2 regions of the Paenibacillus sp. RC73 genome follow, and region 2 is predicted to be linked to the other one. Evidence: predicted binding sites of a transcription regulator. Region 2 holds the regulator's gene; the other holds the start of a gene.

Evidence for each region. Region 2 encodes LexA, which represses DNA repair genes until DNA is damaged. Its sites were predicted from a motif close to CGAACATATGTTCG; they were not measured.
Region 1: ABH897_RS05250 (YhjD family protein) is a predicted target of LexA. The motif match lies at 1,581-1,594, and genes of this name have one in related genera.

Annotation. Positions count from the first base shown of each region.
Region 1 is NZ_JBIYCV010000002.1:371,428-375,127, reverse strand. It holds gene ABH897_RS05260 (YitT family protein) at 1-130, opposite strand, end outside; gene ABH897_RS05255 (DMT family transporter) at 615-1,505, opposite strand; gene ABH897_RS05250 (YhjD family protein) at 1,643-2,050, shown strand; gene ABH897_RS05245 (amidohydrolase family protein) at 2,057-2,344, opposite strand; gene ABH897_RS05240 (hypothetical protein) at 2,307-2,630, opposite strand; gene ABH897_RS05235 (class I SAM-dependent methyltransferase) at 2,690-2,836, opposite strand; gene ABH897_RS05230 (MerR family transcriptional regulator) at 2,826-3,368, opposite strand; gene ABH897_RS05225 (spore germination protein) at 3,491-3,700, shown strand, end outside.
Region 2 is NZ_JBIYCV010000020.1:48,894-52,593, reverse strand. It holds gene ABH897_RS26635 (cyclic lactone autoinducer peptide) at 1-89, shown strand, start outside; gene ABH897_RS26630 (LytTR family transcriptional regulator DNA-binding domain-containing protein) at 107-505, shown strand; gene ABH897_RS26625 (hypothetical protein) at 1,021-1,161, opposite strand; gene ABH897_RS26620 (hypothetical protein) at 1,204-1,374, opposite strand; gene lexA (transcriptional repressor LexA) at 1,938-2,564, opposite strand; gene ABH897_RS26610 (LysM peptidoglycan-binding domain-containing protein) at 2,755-3,123, shown strand; gene ABH897_RS26605 (DUF896 domain-containing protein) at 3,229-3,435, shown strand; gene ABH897_RS26600 (hypothetical protein) at 3,563-3,700, shown strand, end outside.

The DNA.
Region 1 (3,700 bases), on a different contig from region 2:
CGCCTTCTGACAAATGATTTTGAGCATTGATGTGATAATACGTAAAAGCTAAAATGCATGTTCCGAGCAGCATGACAGCAATCTGCCTTAATGCTCCATTGTTCACGATAGATTCGTAAGTTTTCCTCATACAGGCTCCCTCGGTTTCTCGTAAGTTTGATGTGGATGAACCCACTCTTACGGAAGCTACCGGGTAAGTTGTGCCTGGAGGACTTGGTCCTTCGCATATACAATCCCCTCTTCCGCAGAGTTGGCTTTCGCAACTTGACGTTACTCCGCGGAAAAGCTAAGTATAAGACAGATCAAATCGTTTCCAAATCGTCCTTTGGGGAAGTATCCTTCGGGGACACATGGTATCCTGATCCTTTCTTTTGTGGAATAAAACTCCGACATTTCTGTGGTACATGTAATTCTATTATTTATTATACCACACCTTACCACCTGCTAAACAGCTTGCTTTTTATGCCGCACCATATTTTTATTTTATGCGTGAGCATGCTTTATTGTATGTGCGAATAACGGCATTATACCGAAGGTTTGGCGGATGCACATACAATGTACTTATAGCATGGTTAATGTACTTATGGCATGGTTTATGCAGGTTTTCAGTGATACTACCCGGCTAATTTGGCTGTTCTGCGTTGGTTGGCCATAAACACCCCTCCGAGTATAAGGAGCAGCCCGGTCAGAACGTTCCAGCCGATGTGTTCATTCAGAAGCAAAAAGCCCCATACAATAGCGCTCACCGGTACAAAATAAGTCACCGAGGAGGCAAATTCCGGACTTCCCCGCAAAATCATATAATTGAACAATATATACGCTACTCCCGATCCCAAAACCCCCAGCCCTATAAGGGAACCCAACACACCAGGGATGAAGACGACCGACAGATCAGGTCGATCCACCATTGCCGTCATGATGCCGCCCCCTGCCGCCGCACCCAATAGTGTCGCAAAGGTTGCCTGATACATCGACAGATTGGATAAAAACCGCTTGGACAACTGCGTTCCGAAGCCATAGCAGAGAGTCGCAAGCAGCATACATCCAAAGCCGACGGGGTCGACAGAAATAATGGATACAGGATTAATACCCAGTAAAATAACGATTCCTACAAAAGCGAGGCCCATTCCAAACCACTGCATTCGATAAAAGATAGCTCTGAAAAAGACAATTCCGACCAACATGGTCCAGATTGGCGTGGTGGCATTCAATACGGAAGCCATGCTGCTAGCAATTCTGGTCTCGCTAAAACTAATCAAGGCCCATGGCAAAACCATGTTCACTAGAGCTACGAGAATAACCGATTTCCATGGAATACTTCTGAATTCAAATGGCTTGCGCATAAGTAGCATCAACAAAACAATAAAAATGAGGCCAAAGCCGGAACGAAGAAATACAATAGTCCAAGGCCCTACGTGATGGAGCAATAACACCTTGATAAACAAAAATGATCCGCCCCAAATGAGGCTTAGCAGCAATAGCACCGCATATAACGAGCGTGACAATATGTATACCTTCTTTCTTTCCAATAATTGATGATTGCTTTGGCAAAGGAATAATTTCTATGATGAAGTATAAAAAGAACATTTGTTCTGTATGCTGATTATAATTGTATTCCTGCTATGAGTAAAGGAGATTTCTTATGAAAAAGATACTGGACAACAAGAATAAGGCCCCACTGCCTTCCGAGGAAGACGCAGGGCTGATCAAAACTTGTGTACTTCTGACCCTCGTGCTGGATGTGCTGGAGCGGGACATTCGCATTCTGAATGCCTCTGCCTTAAAAATGCCCGATCTGTACGTTCGCAGCCTGACCGGGGTGCAACAGCGTGTAGCTGTTCAATTGGCGGAGACAAAGGCGCGAATGAAAAGGCAAGGAGTTAAAATATACAACGAAACCCGGAATCACGAAGGCGTGGAGGTTCTGTATGTATGCCGTGGCTACCAAAAGCGGTTTTTCATGCTTTCCTCCTTTGCACGCAGCGAGGTTCGACGAGAATTGGGACATTATTTAGGAATTGATGTGACCCAAAGCCACTCGACTGTGTAGTCTCGTTTACAATCCTTGTACGATGCGTTTTCCGCGTACCGTTGCTTGTACGAGCACCTCTTTCTCGTCTATTGTTAGCAACTGTCTTCCGCGCATTAGCACACGCCCATTCACAATGGTCGTATCAACATCCGCGCCGTTTACACTGTAAGCAAGCAGTGACTCTATCTGGTGTATTGGCTGTAAATGCGGCTTTTGCATATCTATCAGAATGATATCTGCCTTTTTCCCCACCTCAAGTGTGCTGGTTTCGTGCTCAAGGTTTAGCAGCTTGGCTCCATTGACTGTAGCCATTTGCAGCGCCTGCGCAGCAGTAAAAGCAGCTGGATTGCCTGTGCTTAGCTTTTGCAGCCATGTCGCTGCCTAAATGCAGTCTCCCTGTAATATGCCAGAAAGCCGCAAAATACCCATGTCTATCGAACCAATCCAGCATGCGGGAGCGTTCTGCACAATATACAGGCAACTCGGACTCCTCGTTATCCGGTGTAGACATGCTTTCCCCCGCTTCCGGTATCTCTGCTGCATCAACCATCAGATCCACGACGCAAATACGTCCGTGTGGTTTAAGCGTGCGTCGCATTTCTGACAGAGAGAGTATTTTTTGTTCATCTGTCAGATGATGCAGGGCATAACTGCTGACTACAAGTCAAAGGTCCCGTCCATATAAGGAATCGACATCAGATTTCCCAGCCTCGTCTCCACCTGCGGGAATTTACTCCGGCAGCGCTTGAGCATTCCATTCGATTGATCCACACCTGCCATACGAATGCCCTTTTCAGCGAACAACCCCGCCAGATTCCCCGTCCCTGTACCTGCGTCCAGACTCACCTGCATTGGCAGCCACACGCTGTACGATAAGACGCAAAGCACGCCTGTACGCGGGATGCCTGCCATTTTCTCCCTCTTCCAGACTCACCCTGATATCATGTACAGCTGCGCGGCTGTCAAAATCCCAACCGTCAAACCAGTCTTCACGCAGCTCCCGCTGACGCTTCAAACCTCCGGCCAACTGAAACATCTCTTCCCACTCCAGCTCGCTGTCACGTCTCAAACGTTCGATCATTTGGTCGGCTGCCTCCAGCCTGCGCTTATGATCCATCCACGTCGTGAACATCACAGAACGTTGCAGCTCCAGCTCATGAAGTGCCTCATCCCTTCTCCCTTGATCCAATCGGTCCAGTATGGATTTGACTTCCTCTACCGACATACCGAATTCACGTAGCGCCATAATCATCCTCAGGCGAACGGCTTCACGCTCTGTAAAATAACGATATCCATTATCCGGGTGCTTAACAGGAGCAATCATCCCTTTCCTCATAGAATCGTATCGTGCGTGTAGATATATGTAATTGAGTCTCTCGTTTTCAGCCTATTCTATTATAAAACATTCACGTTACGTGAGGTGAAACATGATGCGGGATATGGATAGATCGCCAGATCATGGATAAATCCAATCCATTTGGCACACATTATGCTTATCTCATCCAAAAAGAAGGTGTTTCCTTGACTGGACATAACCCAGCTTCCTTTGAACTGAACAAGAATATTTCCTTTATCGAGCAAGCTCTTTTTTATACGGATGATTTAAAAAAACAGGCTATTTCTGTTGACGGGAAAGATGGCATTCTTCTCTATATAGACTCACTCGTG
Region 2 (3,700 bases):
TACTAACTTCACTTGCAGTTGTATCAGTGAGTACAGCGAGTTTGTCTTGGATTCACAGTCCCGAACCACCTGAAGAACTGTTGAAATAAAGTGGGAGATATATGAAATGCTAAACTTAACCGTCTCAGCTGATGATTCTCGAGGTATTAACAAGGGCGAAAACATACCAGTGGACAAGGTTCTTTTCATATCTAAAGGACGTAAGAGGGATCAGATTCTAGTTCACACATTCGAAAAAACATATTACATGATCGGCACCCTAAGGCATTGGGAAAGCTTCCTAAATAATAATGGGTTCCATTTCTTGAATGTAGACAGAAGCAATACTCTGAATGTGGAAAAGGTGAAAATTGTTAATGGCATTTTCAAAGACGCTTACTTTGAATGTGAGATAACAAAAACATCGAAGAGGTGTCCGATCTCTTATCACCGATTTGACGAGGTTATAGAGGAAATGGGTTTCATTAATTCGAACATAATCTTCACTGGAGTTGCTACTAGATAGCGGCTCTTTTTTTGTCAAAAATACTCGGCTTATATTGTCGAATCATAAGAGACATTCAGCACCCTGATTTTTGTTCATATGTCCCTAATTTTAGGAATTGATATAGGTAAGAGTTTCGAATTTCATAATCAAGGGAAAAAGAATGGGAGAAGGTAATGGGTTGTGTTGAGTTAACATTTTCGCTCCTTATGTTTATGAAACGAGGAAAAGCATTTCGTTCAGAGTACATAGGATAAATGATCATACAGTAAAGATAAAGACACAATAGTTCACAGGGGAGAATAGACATGAAAAAGCATTTTTTTGAATTTTCTCAGGACTGGGATTTAGATGAAGAGAATACGAAATTTTTATCAGTATTCACTTACTTCAAATGTTAAAATTCTGTTGAAAATGATAAAGTCCTACCGACTGCTAAAGGGCCCCTTAATATTGGTTCAATATCCGTTTTACACTATAATGCGGCACAAAAAAGCGGGAAGAAATCCTTCCCGCTTTTCGCTTAAAAACAATCATTAACGTCTGCGTTGTCTATCATTTACACTAAACAGATTAACAGCCAGTGCGTTACCTCTAGCACGTGCAATCGCTCTCTGATTTGAACGGATCGATAATCCTCTTCTTCTCACGTGACGTTTGAAATGTCTTTTACACATGATATCACCTCCCTTCACAAGAAATGAAGGTACGGATGAATTTTAGAAGTGTTTATGCTTACGGTTACGTTTGGAAATTTTGATGTTCAATGCATTGGTGGCTAGTGCGTTACCGCTTCTTGTTTCGGCGGCTGCGGCCTGAAAGACTTTTACGACCAGAAATTTGTTCTTGCCGATACGGTGCTTATACGTTTTGACTCGATTTTTGATCATCTTCTTATCTCCTTTGCTAAGGTCTACTTTATTCATATGTCAGTAGCGCTAGCAATGTATCAGCATAAATCTATTAAAAGCAAAAAGAAGCTATCACCTATGATCCTAATATTCAGAAACTAATAAAGTATGGAGATACGGAACGTAAAAAAACTTATGCTTACCTGCCGTATCCTTTCCCACTTTACGTTGTAGGAGAAAGTTACAGCAGATTAGCATAAGTAGAATAGTAAAGAATGAAGATAAGAAGCTGGTAAAAGAAATATTACTTATTATAAAGGGTTTTAAGTTTTTTCTCGTAATACGCTTCCTGGTTAAGAATACGATTATTCAGTTGTTCAGATAATATACCATATTTATCTAAAATAATGATATAATTCTTTTGATCCACCAATATACAGAACAGTAATTGCAGGTATAAACCGTTTAATCTATGGGCTATCAAAGGAAAAAGAATAGCTGTGAGGAACATTTTGTGTACATAAAATCAACACAAAACCGGCTTGCCATGGGCAGCCGGTTTTGTTGTAGCGGGAAGAATAACGGGGCTGAAAAATGAAAAATCAGTGGAAGTCCCGGAAGAGTCCTACAACCTTGCCCAAAATACTGACGTGCGTCAGACGAAGCGGTTCAAAGGCCGGATTTTCCGGTTGAAGTCGAATATGATCTTTTTCCTTGTAAAAAGTTTTAACAGTAGCCTCGTCCTCGTCTGTCATGGCCACGACAATATCGCCGTTATCGGCTGTCTGCTGTTGACGTACGATGACATAATCTCCGTTGGCAATACCAGCTTCAATCATGCTTTCTCCTACAACAGATAACATGAATATTTTATCCTCACCAACAAAATGTTGGGGAAGAGGAAAGTAATCTTCAATATTTTCTGTTGCTGTAATAGGCAGACCAGCTGTAACTTTGCCGACGACCGGAACACGACTAATTGAGTAATTAATCAAGTTGCTGTTATCCGATTCGTCTTGGCCGAGTAACTCGATGGCCCGCGGTTTCGTTGGATCACGACGAATCAGTCCCTTTTTCTCCAGACGATCCAAATGACCGTGAACCGTAGAACTGGAGGCCAATCCGACAGCCTCACCTATTTCGCGTACAGAAGGGGGATAACCCTTTAGACGCACTTCATTGCGGATAAATTCAAGAATGGCCTGCTGGCGGCTTGAAATCTTAGACATACCGTATCAACCCCATTTAGTAACGTTTGGGAAAATTATAGCATAGAACCTCCGTTCGTACAAACGTAAGTTCTAAATAATCCTAAAAAATAATCACGAACTTTTGTTCTCTTTTCTATTGAACAAAACAAATGTTCGTGTTATATTGTGAAAAAACATAGGAACAAACGTTTGGAGGACGCGACAAATGATGAAATATAGCACATATCAAAGTATTTTTCCAATGAATTTAGAAAAGATGCAAAATGTCCGGAATGAGAGAAGGGCGCAGCTTGTACGGACCATTTCCAACAGTCTCCTGCCCAAACTTCTTATTCTGGTTATCGTTGCCTGGATTGCGGGTGCAGGTGTACTGACGGTATTCGCGGCTCCTTCGGTTTCGAATGAAGAGGTGACCAAACTTATTGTGCAACCTGGGGATACATTGTGGCGGATTGCCTCCACTCATAAACCGGAACGAATGGATACACGGGTATATATAGAAGGAATTGTTCGGATTAACGGAATGGAAGATCGAGGAGTGCAGGCAGGCCAGCTTTTAAAGCTTCCGCACTTCTGATCAGTCACATTAGAGCTGTCAGGGAACGTGATACGGGAACCTTGACAAGCTCTTTTCTACATGTCAAAGTGTATTATATCTTTGCTTATATGGAGGGGACAGAATTTGGATATAGACAGCTTGGTACAGCGCATCAATGAATTGGCTCGCAAAGCAAAAGCCGAAGGATTGACGGAAGAGGAAACAACAGAGCGCGCCAATCTTCGGGAAATTTATTTGGATAACATTCGCCGTAATTTCCGGCAGCAACTTGATACGATTGAAATTGTGGACGAAGATACGTCGAAGGGAAATGGTGGGCTGACGCATTAATGTCGCTAAAGCGGCTTAGCCCGCGTAATTTGCTTTTCGTTTTTTAAGGTATCTATTTTTGGTATCTATATAGATTAGGATTGGTAGCAATTGTTTTAAGCAATATATTTGGGAAGGGAATTGAGAGATGGCCCGGTCATTTGAAAGAAAAGTTCGCAAAAACACAGCGCATTTGAATAAATCGCGCAAAAAGCAAGGCATCCAAACCATTAGTGGCGCCGGTTCTGCAATGGATATTTTCCGTGGACGTAATATTACCGTGCCA